Regions from separate parts of the Rhizobium sp. 01N48 genome, predicted to be linked through region 2. Evidence: predicted binding sites of a transcription regulator. Region 2 holds the regulator's gene; each other region holds the start of a gene.
What was found. The regulator LexA, encoded in region 2, represses DNA repair genes until DNA is damaged. The targets are predictions, from matches to a motif close to TGTTCNNNNTGTGTTCNG.

Region 1: the regulator LexA is predicted to act here: its motif matches at 2,371-2,388, upstream of AC1DOG_RS02075 (ATP-dependent helicase).
Region 3: the regulator LexA is predicted to act here: its motif matches at 2,270-2,287, upstream of AC1DOG_RS12520 (ImuA family protein).

What each region holds. Positions count from the first base shown of each region.
Region 1 covers NZ_JBFTQT010000001.1:430,184-434,461, reverse strand. The annotation lists gene AC1DOG_RS02085 (efflux RND transporter periplasmic adaptor subunit) at 1-1,064, opposite strand, end outside; gene AC1DOG_RS02080 (alpha/beta fold hydrolase) at 1,417-2,238, shown strand; gene AC1DOG_RS02075 (ATP-dependent helicase) at 2,431-4,278, shown strand, end outside.
Region 2 covers NZ_JBFTQT010000007.1:143,263-147,540, forward strand. The annotation lists partial or broken gene AC1DOG_RS15355 (ComEC/Rec2 family competence protein) at 1-2,164, shown strand, start outside; gene lexA (transcriptional repressor LexA) at 2,158-2,883, opposite strand; gene AC1DOG_RS15365 (VOC family protein) at 3,083-3,967, shown strand; gene kdsA (3-deoxy-8-phosphooctulonate synthase) at 3,964-4,278, shown strand, end outside.
Region 3 covers NZ_JBFTQT010000005.1:149,472-153,749, forward strand. The annotation lists gene AC1DOG_RS12495 (VOC family protein) at 1-37, opposite strand, end outside; gene AC1DOG_RS12500 (hypothetical protein) at 175-417, opposite strand; gene AC1DOG_RS12505 (HpcH/HpaI aldolase/citrate lyase family protein) at 530-1,453, shown strand; gene AC1DOG_RS12510 (DUF1737 domain-containing protein) at 1,465-1,671, shown strand; gene AC1DOG_RS12515 (metallopeptidase family protein) at 1,708-2,145, opposite strand; gene AC1DOG_RS12520 (ImuA family protein) at 2,309-3,256, shown strand; gene AC1DOG_RS12525 (Y-family DNA polymerase) at 3,297-4,278, shown strand, end outside.

The DNA of each region.
Region 1 (4,278 bases), on a different contig from region 2:
TTGCGCTGAACGATGCTGACGCGCACCTTGTGCGACTTCTGCTCGGCCACGCGCCAGACGAAGGAGCCTTGCGAATCCCACTGCACCGATTGCGGATCGACCGCCGGATACTGATCGCCATCGAACCGCATGCCGACGCTGAACGACATGCCGGCGCGCAGCTCGTCGGCCGCATTGTTGATGCGCGCCCGCATCCGGAGCGTACGGCTCGCCGGATCGACGCGGTTGTCGATCGCCTCGACCGCACCCGAAAACACCTGCCCAGGCCGCGCCACCGACGTCGCCTCGACCGCCTGGCCGACCTTGACCGTATTGGCGAAACGCTCCGGCACCCAGTAGTCGACAAGGATTTCCGTGCGATCGTCGAGCGTCACTATCGGCGTCGTCGTCGAGACGTTGTCGCCGATATTGACAGGCATGATGCCGACGATACCGTCGATCGGCGCCAGGATATTGCGGCGGTCGAGGCTCAGCTGCGCCGCCTGCAATTGCAGCCGCGCGTTCTGCTCGGCGATCTCCTGATCGAACACATCCATGCGCGACACGCTGGACTTGATATTGTTGTAGAGGCTGGACTTTTCGACCGCCGATTTCAGCGCGACTTCCGCCTGCCCCTTGACGATCACCTGCTCCTCGCTGTCGAGCTTGGCGATGATCTGCCCCTGCTTGACCCGGTCGCCCGACTTCACGAGGATTTCGCGGATGAGACCGCTTGCCTGCGGTGTCACCACCACCGAGCGGATCGCATCGCCCGTGCCGATCGCACCCAGCCGGTCGTTGACAACACCTGGCACGACGGCCTGCGTGACGACAAGCACAGCGCCGTTTCGACCGCCACCGCCACCATTGCCGCCGCCTGAGCGACGATTGCTCGCCTGCTCGCTGCCAGCGGCAGGCGGCGCCGCACGGCCTACATTATCGGGATCGATCGCTTTACCGACCAGTGCTTCGGGAACGCCGGCATTGCGCAGCGTATCGCGCGCACCAGGCACAAAGACAGCCCATCCGGTAACGCCAGCGGCGATAACGATGAGACAGATCGTAAACTGCTTCCAAAATGACATTCACGTCTCCAGAGGGACTCGAGGTTGTCCAGGGTCGATCGAAAGAGGCGCATACGTGGCAAATCGCCGCGCAACGCTGGAATTATTGTCCGATTGCTGGTCAGCGGCAAGCAAATTGGCCGCCCATTACAGCATTGTAATGTCAACTGTTGGTGACCGGCTGATGTCGGTCATCTCGCCCTGACGTTGCCGTCCTCGCAAAAGCGCGCACCCGCAGGAGCGAATGTCCGCCGGACCGGCAAATAGTGCTTTCGTTTCTGATCATTCCGATGTTCTCTGCCGTCGTGCCATGGGCCGCAAGCGCGCCCGCCGCTCCATTCATTCAACAGCGAACGCAAAGAGGATGACGAGCATGCCGAAGATCACCACCAAGGACGGAACGAAGATTTTCTACAAGGATTGGGGCACCGGCCAGCCGATCCTCTTTTCGCATGGCTGGCCGCTTTCGGGCGACGCCTGGGAAGCGCAGATGCTCTATTTCGGCCAGAACGGCTACCGCGTCATCGCCCACGACCGCCGCAGCCACGGCAAGTCCTCCCAGACCTGGGACGGCAACAACATGGACCAGTATGCCGACGATCTGGCCGAACTGATCGAGAAGCTCGACCTGAAGAACCTGATCATGATCGGCCATTCCACCGGCGGCGGCGAAGTCGCCCACTATCTCGGCCGCCACGGCACCAAGCGAGTCGCCAAGGTGGTGCTGGTCGGCGCCGTTCCGCCGCTGATGCTGAAAACTGACGCCAACCCCGAGGGCTTGCCGCTCAACGTCTTCGACGGCATCCGCAAGGGCACCGCGCTCGACCGCTCGCAATTCTTCCGCGACCTCTCCATGCCCTTCTACGGCTTCAACCGCGACGGCGCCAAGGTCAACGAGGGCCTGCGCGAAACCTTCTGGCTGATGGGCATGGCCGGCGGCATCAAGGGCGAATACGACTGCATCCACGAATTCTCCGAGGTCGATTACACCGACGACCTCCGCAAGATCGACAAGCCGACCCTCTTCATCCACGGCGACGACGACCAGATCGTCCCGATCGTAGCTGCCGCCCTGAAGTCCTCGAAGATCGTAAAGGGCGCCGTGCTCAAGGTCTACGAAGGCAGCGCCCACGGCCTCGCCCAGGTCGAGCCGGAACGGTTCAACGCGGATGTGCTTGACTTCATCAAGGGGTGATCGACCCTCCACCGTCGTCCTCGGGCTTGTCCCGAGGACCTGCCAAGCCCTCGTCTTGCTCGACGTGAATGGACACGAGGCGCCGCACAACGCCACCCGCTCCCCACCGCAACACCCAACATCCCGTGGACCGGGAATGAAAGCAGAACATCTTTTCTGGTCTTTCCGATCCGAATCACTACATTACGCGCCATGAGCAACAGTTTCGACGATATGCCCTTCTTCGACGAGGAGCCGGGCGAAGCGCCGCGCAAGCCGCAAGCCCCCGCAGCCCCAGCCCGCGGCGCCGCGACATCAGGAGGTCTTGCCGCCCGCGCCATGGCCGCCCGTGGCGGCGCTCGGGAGCGGCCGGATTATCTCGACGGCCTCAATCCCGAGCAGACCGAAGCCGTCGAAACGCTGGAAGGCCCGGTGCTCGTGCTCGCCGGCGCCGGCACCGGCAAGACGCGCGTGCTGACCACCCGCATTGCCCATATCCTGAACACCAACCGCGCCTTCCCCTCGCAGATCCTGGCGGTGACCTTCACCAACAAGGCCGCCCGCGAGATGAAGGAGCGTATCGCGCATCTGGTCGGCGGCGCGGTCGAGGGCATGCCGTGGCTCGGCACCTTCCACTCGATCGGCGTCAAGCTGCTGCGTCGCCACGCCGAGCTCGTCAACCTGCGTTCCGATTTCACCATTCTCGATACCGACGACGTCGTGCGCCTCGTCAAGCAGCTGATCCAGGCCGAGGGCCTCGACGACAAGCGCTGGCCGGCCAAGCAGTTCGCCGGCATGATCGACACCTGGAAGAACAAGGGCCTGGGCCCCGCCGACATCCCCGAGGGCGACGCGCGCGCCTTCGCAAACGGCAAGGGTCGCGAACTCTACTTCGCCTACCAGCAGCGCCTCTCGACGCTGAACGCCTGCGATTTCGGCGACCTCCTGATGCATCCGATCGCGATCTTCCGGAAGACGCCCGATCTGCTCAAGGAATACCACCAGCGCTTCCGCTATATCCTCGTCGACGAGTATCAGGACACCAACACCGCGCAGTACATGTGGCTGCGCCTGCTCGCCCAGCGCCCCAAGGGCGAGCCGCAGAACGTCTGCTGCGTCGGCGACGACGACCAGTCGATCTACGGCTGGCGCGGCGCCGAGGTGGACAACATCCTGCGCTTCGAGAAGGACTTCCCCGGCGCCAAGGTGATCAAGCTCGAGCGCAACTACCGCTCGACCGCCCATATTCTGGGTGCTGCCGCGCACCTGATCACCCATAATGAAGGCCGCCTCGGCAAGACGCTGTTCACCGACCGCCGCGACCCTGATGATATCAAGGTGCAGGTCCACGCCTCCTGGGATTCGGAAGAGGAGGCCCGCGCCATCGGCGACGAGATCGAGCAGCTGCAGCGCAACCAGCACAAGCTGAACGACATTGCCATCCTCGTGCGTGCCTCCTTCCAGATGCGCGAGTTCGAAGATCGCTTCGTCACGCTCGGCCTCAACTACCGCGTCATCGGCGGCCCGCGCTTTTACGAGCGCCTCGAAATCCGCGATGCCATGGCCTATTTCCGCCTCGTCGCCCAGCCGGCCGACGATCTCGCCTTCGAGCGCATCATCAACACCCCCAAGCGCGGCCTCGGCGACACCACCGTGCGCGCGCTGCACGATTATGCCCGCGCCCGCGACATCCCGATGCTGGCGGCAGCCGCAGACATGATCGAGACGGACGAGCTGAAGCCGAAGGCGCGCAAGGCGCTGTTCGACGTGATTCAATCTTTCCGCAGATGGCAGGAAAGGCTTGAAAACACATCACATACAGAGCTCGCCGAGCAAATCCTCGAAGAGTCGGGCTACACCGACATGTGGAAGGCCGACAAGACCGCCGACGCTCCCGCCCGCCTCGACAACCTGAAGGAACTCATCCGCTCGATGGAGAGCTTCGAGTCCATGCGCGGGTTCCTCGAGCACGTCTCGCTGGTCATGGACGCCGAGCAGAACGAGAACCTCGACGCTGTCTCGATCATGACGCTGCACTCGGCCAAGGGCCTCGAATTCGAG
Region 2 (4,278 bases):
TATCCCGCCCTTGCGGCTCCTTGCCTGGGCTATCCTCTTCGGTTTCGTCTTCGTCTTGGCGGGCTCCGCGCGCGTCGCGACACGCCGTGTGGCGATCTCAGGCCTGCTTGTCGTCCTCGGCATGTTCGCGGCGCAGCTCGAGACCTGGCGGGCTGATACCGTCGTTCTCGATACAGCGGTGACGACGACAGTGACCGGCCGCGTGGAACGGCGCGAGGGCGATGATAATGGGCGCTGGCGCTATATCGTCAGGGTAACGCGCACAGACGAGCCCACGCTCAAGCGTCCGCCGCAGCAGGTCTCGCTCGTCGCGCGTGCAGGAGAGCCCGTCGCGGTCGGCGGATGGTTGACCGGCCGTGTGCGCCTGACGCCGCCGGCAGGACCGGCACTGCCCGAACTCAACGATTTCGCCTTCTCTGCCTATTTCGACGGCATCGGCGCCAACGGCTTCTTCTACGGCATCCCGCAGCCCGTCCCATCGCGGACGGATATCGCCGATCTCTCTGCCGTCGATCGCGCCATGGAATGGCTCTAAGGCCTGCGCAGCAGCATTGGCGACCGCATCCGCAGCATCCTGCCTGGCGATACCGGCGCCTTCGCAGCTTCGCTGGTCACCGACGAGAGACGTGCCATCTCCAACGAGACGACGGAGGCGCTGCGCCAATCCGGCCTCGCGCATATCGTGGCGATCTCGGGCCTCAACATGGCTCTGTCGGCCGGCATCTGTTTTGTCGGGCTGCGCCTGTTCTTCGGCCTCTTCCCCGGGTTTGCGCAGGCCTATCCGACCAAGAAGCTCGCCGCCGGCAGCGCGCTTCTGGCGCTGACGGCCTATTACATGATCTCGGGCTTTGCCGTCTCCGCCGAGCGCGCCTTCATCATGATGGCGATCATGCTGGTCGCGGTGCTGTTCGATCGCCCCTCGATTAGCCTGCGCAACATCGCGCTCTCGGCGCTGCTGATCATCCTGATGTCCCCTTCGGAGGTGCTGGGCCCCAGCTTCCAGATGTCCTACGCGGCGACGCTCGCGCTGGTCGCGGGCTTTGCCGTTTGGACCAGGAGGCGCCACCGCGAGAGCGTTTTTCTTACGCATCCCACCATAAAGCCGGTCATGGCCACGTTCCGCTTCTTCGGCGGCATCGCGCTGACCTCGATGATCGGCGGCTTCTCGACAGCGCTGTTCTCGATCGAACATTTTCACCGGCTGAGCGGCTACGGACTACCGGCCAACCTGCTCGCCATGCCGGTCATCTCCTTCATCGTCATGCCCTTCGGAATGCTTGCGATGTTGGCGACGCCCTTTGGCCTGGATGCGCCGCTGTGGAAGGTCGCCGGCTTCGGGCTGGATCTGGTGATCGACATCGCCAAGATGGTGTCCGGTTGGGGCGGCAGTGTCGACATCGGGCGGATACCCGAATGGTATTTCGCGATCGCCGTGCTCGGCTTTCTCATATGGGGGCTGATGCGCACACGCCTGCGATGGATCGGCGCTGCGGTTGCCACGATCGCAACCCTCGTCGTCATCCTGCTCCCGGCAGCACCTGCGCCCGAACTCGTCGTCTCCGAGGACGGAAGCCTCGTGGCAGCAGTCACAGGCGACAGCCTCGCCAGCAACCGCGAACGGCCGCCCGACTTCATCTTCGGCCAATGGCAACGCGCGCTCGCCATCGAAGACCACAAGCCGCCCGACATCCTCGACGGCGAGGCCTTGCCCATTCCGAGAAGGGGCGAGCCAAGGCCAAGACTGACATTGAAACAACAACGCGAAGCCCGCGCTATGATGCGCGCTGCAGCGGCTTCGACGAACGACAGTGCCTTCCGGTGCCTGAAGACCGCGTGGTGCATAACAGCGCTCGACAGCGGCTACATCATCGCGACGCTCGAAAACGCCGCCTATCTCGGTCCCGCCTGCGACGTGGCCGATATCGTCATCACGCCGGTGCGCCTCCGCCAGGCGACGTGCCGCTCCGGCGCCATGTTATTGACCGGCGAAACTCTCAGGCGATCGGGCGCCGTCGAAATCCGTATCGACGATCAGGGCACTCCCGTCGTCAAGACCGCTTATGCACGCCTCGCTCGCCCCTGGATGCGCCATCGCGCCTATGACTGGCGCAACGACAACTTCAGCGACGACCTGTCACCAACTGGTGACGTCACCACTCAGTGATATCGGCGAATGAGCCCGACGAGCTTGCCCTGAACCTTGACGCGGTCAGGCCCGAAAATGCGCGTTTCGTAAGCCGGGTTGGCGGCCTCAAGCGCGATCGACGCGCCCTTGCGGCGGAAGCGCTTCAGCGTTGCCTCTTCGTCATCGACAAGCGCCACGACGATATCGCCGGGGTTGGCCGTGTTGCCGTTGCGGATGATGACGGTGTCGCCGTCGAAAATGCCGGCTTCGATCATCGAGTCGCCCTTGACCTCGAGCGCGTAATGCTCGCCGGAGCCGAGCATGTCGGCGGGGACGGTGATGTCGTGGGTGTTGTTCTGGATCGCCGAGATCGGCACACCGGCGGCGATGCGGCCCATGACGGGAACGGAAGCCGAGTTGCCGTTGTCGGCGCTCGGCGCGGCCTTCGGGGCAGGGGCTGCGGCCACCGGCTGCGGCTTTCCGAGGCTGCCTTCGATGACGCTCGGCGAGAAGCCACGTCGTGGCTGCAGGCTCGGATTATAGGCTTCCGGCAGCTTGATGACCTCGAGCGCGCGCGCCCGGTTCGGCAGCCGGCGAATGAAGCCGCGCTCTTCCAGAGCGGTGATCAGGCGGTGAATGCCGGATTTTGATGCGAGATCGAGTGCATCCTTCATTTCGTCGAAGGAAGGCGGAACGCCCGACTCTTTCATCCGCTCATGAATGAACAGAAGCAGTTCTTGTTGCTTGCGTGTCAGCATCGAAATGAACCCCAGAGTCGTGAAACAAAGCCAGAACGGACACTATATGTTCCATATGTGTTCCGCAAGTGCCTAAATTTTCGTAAAACTTGGCTCGGAATCGTCGCGATTTTACACTTCATTCGATTTAACCGCGCTCGCCTCTTGCATTGTGGCGAAAGCCAGCGCACATCTCTGCCGATTTCGGGAGGATTTGCCGATGAGTGACCCCCATCCCCTGGACCACGTGGTGCTGCCGGTCGTCAATATCGAGATGGCGCGCGACCGCCTGGGCAAACTCGGCTTCACCTTCGCCGCCGATGCGCGGCACCCGTTTGGCACCGAAAACGCCTGCGTCTTCTTCGCCGACAAAACCTATCTCGAACCGCTCGGCATCGCCAGTCTGGAGACCTACGAGGAGGCCATCGGCGACGGCAACGTCTTCACCGCCCGCGACCGCGCCTTTCGCTTCCGCTGCGGCGACGACGGCCTGTCGGCGATCGTCTTCGGCACGCCGGATGCCGACGGCGATCACGCCCGCTACCTCGCCGATGGCATGAGTGGCGGCGAGATGCTGGAGTTCGCCCGGCAGATGAAGATGCCGGACGGTTCCGAGGCGACCGCGGCGTTCCGCCTGGCTTTCGCGGCAGATCTGCGAGCGCCCGATTTCTTCCTCTTCGCCTGCCAGCGCGTCAACCCACTGCCCAGCGACCGCAAGGCGTTGGAAACGCATAAGAATGGCGTCTTGGGCATCCTGTCGATCGTGCTCTCTTCCTCCGATCCCAAAGCGTTCGCACCGCTGTTGCAGCTGGCCTCGGATGCGCAGGCGACCCGCGAGGAGGCCTTCGGTGTCAGCCTCGATGCCGGCAACGCCCGTATCAATATCCTGTCGCCGGATGGCTTGAACGCTTACTACGATCCCTCCGAGCCCAAGGCCGATCGCGGTCTGCGCGGCGCGGCGATTGTCTTTTCCGTTGCCGATCTCGCCGTGACAGAGGCGCATTTGGCTGCTAACGGGATCACCTATACACGCAAGAACAATCGAATTCTGGTGAAGGCAGCGCCCGGCCAGGGCGCGCTCTTCGCCTTCGAGGAGAAACGATGACTGAAACCAATTCCGAAGTGGCCRTCGGCGAAGGCACCGGCCGTGTGGTGTTTTCCAACACCGGCAAGCTGTCGCTGATCGCCGGCCCGTGCCAGATGGAAAGCCGCGACCATGCCTTCATGATCGCCGGCACGCTGAAGGAGCTTTGCGACAAGCTCGGCATCGGCCTTGTCTACAAGTCCTCCTTCGACAAGGCCAACCGCACGTCGCTGTCTGCCCAGCGCGGCATCGGGCTTGAAACGGCGCTCGAAGTGTTCGCCGATCTGAAGAAGGAATACGGCTTCCCCGTTCTCACCGACATCCACACCGAA
Region 3 (4,278 bases), on a different contig from region 2:
GCATGGCCATCTGGCCGGTTTGCGTTTCGCTTTCCATGCAGTCCTCCATTGATGCCTGGGCGTGATGCTTGTGCAGACACAAGCCCTGCCGCATCTAGGACGCGCGAGCAAAACGCCAGCCGACAGACTGAATGAAATAAATTCGGGACGCCAGAAGCGATCGGAGAGAGGCGATCAGAGATCGATGATCGTGCCGCGACCGTCGTTCCAGATGCGCATGGTTTGACCATCGCGCGTCTTGGACTTCGCCCTTGCGCAGACCGGAGCCGCCTTCATCTTCAACGAGAGAGCGCGGCCGACCATCAGCACCGTCAGAATGGCGCCGACGGCGAGCGTCACCGAAAAGGTGAGGAGCGCCAATGCTGCGAATGCGGTGATGCCTGCAAGCAAAAGGAAGACGGAACGAATATTCTGCATGGGTTTGAAACCTTTCTAGGAAAGGAATGTGGTCCTTCGTCTTGTCTTCTGCAAGATAAGCATGGCTTTTTGTTGTCTTGCCATCGGTCACAAAGCTTGACACACATTCGTGATGAGCCAGTCTCCCCTCACCCGTTCGATGAACCTGCGCCGCTCGGTGCTGAGCGTTCCCGCGATCAATCCTCGCGCGCTTGAAAAGACCCATCAGCTCGATTGCGATGCGGTGATCTTCGACCTCGAGGATTCCGTAGCGCCGGAGAAGAAGGACGAAGCGCGCGATAACCTGGCCGCTTTCTTTCAGGGCAAACCGCTCGAGGGCAAGGAACGCATCATCCGCATCAATGGCCTCGACACCAACTGGGGCCGCGCCGACATGGAACTCATAAGCGCGCTGGAGCCGGATGCCGTTCTGCTGCCGAAGGTCAACGAACCGCAGGACGTCATGTTAGTCAGCGATCTGCTCGCGGATGCCGATGCACCCGACGAACTGCGGATCTGGGCGATGATCGAGACCCCGCGCGGCATCCTCAATGCTGCGGCGATCGCCGAGGCCGGGCGAACGGCGGGCTCAAGGCTCGACTGCTTCGTCGTCGGCCTCAACGACCTCAGAAAGGAAACAGGCGTGCTGCCGCAACCCGGCCGGCAGTATCTCGTGCCCTGGCTGATGCAGGTGATCCTCGCCGTACGCGCTTACGGCCTCTGCGCCATCGACAGCGTCTTCAACGATTTCAAGGATATCGATGGTTTCGATACCGAATGCGCCGAGGCACGCGCCATGGGCTTCGATGGCAAGATGCTGATCCATCCCACGCAGATCGAACCCGCCAACCGGCATTTCGGGCCGGACACATCCGCCATCACCGAAGCTGAGGCGATCATGAAAGCCTTCGCCGACCCCGCCACGGATGGCCTCAACGTCATCAATGTCGACGGCCGCATGATCGAGCGGCTGCATCTTGTCCAGGCGGAAACTCTGGTTCATAAAGCCCGCCTGATTGCAGATCGCCAGAAGGCAAAAGGCCAGACGGCAAACTGAAAGACGATGTGATGAAGCTCTACCGCCTTCTGACCGGCCAGGACGACGCCGCCTTCTGCCACCGCGTAACCGACGCCCTCAACAAGGGCTGGTCGCTAAACGGCTCGCCGGCCATGACTTTCAACTCGCAGACCGGCCAGGTGATGTGCGCCCAGGCTATCGTCAAGCATGTCGAAGGCAAGGACTATCACCCCGACATGAAGCTTTCCGAGCAGTAAGAATTCCGGCCAAGACCTGCGTAAAGAGCCCAGCGCCTAGCGCTCGGCCGCCTCTTCGGCGCTCGCCTCGATCCGCTCCATGTCGTCGTCGCTGAGACCGAAATGGTGGCCGATCTCGTGGATCAGCACATGGGTGATGATATCGCCCAGCGTCTCGTCGTTCTCGGCCCAGTAATCGAGGATAGGCCGCCGGTAGAGGCGAATGCGGTTAGGCAGCTCGCCCGTTTCCAGGGTGAAGCGCTCGGAAATCCCGCGCCCTTCGAACAGGCCGAGCAGATCGAACGGCGTTTCCAGGGCCATGTCCTCGAACACATCGTCGTCGGGAAAATCTTCGATCTCGATCGTCAGATTGGTGGTCAACGCACGGAATTCTTCCGGCAGGTGGCTGTAAGCCTCCATCGCCAGGGACTCGAACGTGCTGATTGTCGGAGCGTGGCGATCCTGCCAATTGTCGCTCTGGTCTATGCGAGCCATAAAAGCTCCTTTCCTTTGCCGCCCATATAGAGCCTTTGCAGCTGATTTTCGAGAGCGGAATCAAAGGCAGGAATAAATTCACATCAAACGACTGTTGACTCTTCGGGCCAGCTCTGGAACCCATAAGAACATAATAGGAACATCCGATAGATGGAGTGACGTCGTGGCACAGTCGGCCGTGGGGCGCGAGCGGCTTTTTGCGCTCCGCGAAACCATTGCAAAGCTTGAAGGAAAACCGGTGCCCGCATTGGCGGCGGCGGAAAACCAGGCTTTGGCCGACACCGTTCTCGACAAGCCCGGGAGCGAAGACGCCCTGCGCCTGCAGCTCGGAATCCCCGCTCTGGATGAAGCGCTCGACGGCGGCCTTCCGCTTGACGGCATGACCGAAATCCGCACGACGTTGCTGCGCAATGCCGGCGCAAGCAGCGGCTTCGTTCTGGCGATCGCGGCCATGCTTCAGCGGCAAGAGGAGGGGGCGAACGCGCACCTGCCGATCCTCTGGATCGCAGACACAGTGGCGACGATGGAGGCGGGACGGCCCTATGCCGTTGGCCTCGGCGATTTCGGCCTGAAGCCACGGCTGTTCCTGCACGCCGCACCGAAAAAGCTGGAGGACGCGCTGTGGTTGGCGGAAACCGCCGTCGAAAGCGGCGTCTTTCCGGCCACCATTCTCGAAGTTCGCGGCAATCCCAGGCCCTTCGGCCTGACGGAGAGCCGCCGTCTCAACCTGCGGGCAAAGGCGTCGCGCCGCCCGCTTTTCCTGTTGCGGCAGGCAGCGGAGGAAGAAGCCAGCAGCGCCATCTTCCGCTTTCTTGCCGAACCCGCGCCATCTGCGGCGCGGCCCCTGCCTGATGGTTCGATGCTGGGCGGCAGCATCGGCAATCCGATCTTTCGCATCACCCTGGAGAAGAGCCGAAACCCGGCCCCCTTCTCCATTCTTCTGGAGTGGAACCCCCATGACCGCCGGTTTTTCCCTGTCCGCCCATCAGCCGACACTCGCTTTCCAGGCGAACGCTCAGCGCATTCTGGCGCTGCATTTTCCGCATCTGCCAACCGATCGCATATCCAGGAGGAAGTGGGGTCTCGCCTGGCGTTTGCGCAATCGTCCTGAGACGCCGCCGATCGTCTGCTCCGGCCGCCACGCCAACACCATGCGGCTAACGGCGCTGGACGAGGCAGCCGAGACGATCAACCTGAAAAAGAGCATGGGTGTCGCCGAAGCCCGCGCCATCCACCCGACGATCGAGGTAATCGAGGAGGATCCGGCCGCCGACCTGCGCTTTCTCGAAGGCATCGCCGACTGGTGCGATCGCTATACGCCGCTTGTGGCGCTCGACGGCAGGGATGGCCTGTTTCTCGATATCACCGGCTGCGCCCACCTCTTCGGCGGTGAAAAGGCGCTCCTCAAGGATATCCTGTCCAGGCTCTTTCAAATGGGTATCGACGTCCGGGGCGCGATCACTGCCTCCCCGGGCCTCTCCTGGGCGGTCAGCCGCTTCGGCCAGGGAGGCGTGATCGACGCGGATGAGACGGAGCGTGTCGTCGCCCCTCTGCCGGTCGCCGCACTTCGCCTCTCGGACGACACGGTCGCAGCACTCACCAAGATGGGCCTGAAATACATCGGCGACCTGATGGAAACCCCGCGCGCGCCGCTGACCCGCCGTTTCGGCGCAAGCGTGCTGTTGCGGCTTGATCAGGTGCTTGGAACGGACGAGGAGCCGATATCGCCGCGCCTGCCCGTCGCCAGCCTCTCGGCCGAGCGCCGCTTGATGGAACCGGTCGCTGCGGAAGAGGAGATTCTGGCCGTCACCGACCAGATCGCCCATGCGCTCAAACCGTCGCTGGAGGCGCGGGGCGTCGGCGGCCGCGTTTTCGAACTCGTCCTGTTTCGCGTCGATGGCAAGGTCTTCCGCATCGCGGCCGGCACGACAAGGCCGCTGCGGGAACCAAGGCGCATCGCCGTCCTCTTCACCGAACGCCTGCAGGCCGTCCATGACGATCTCGATGCCGGCTACGGGTTCGAGATCCTGCGCCTCAATGTCCTGCGCCACGAAGCCTTCGATACAGCCCAGAGCGACTTCGAGGGACATCAGCAGAAGGATGCCTCGCTGGCAGCCTTCGTCGATCGCGTCT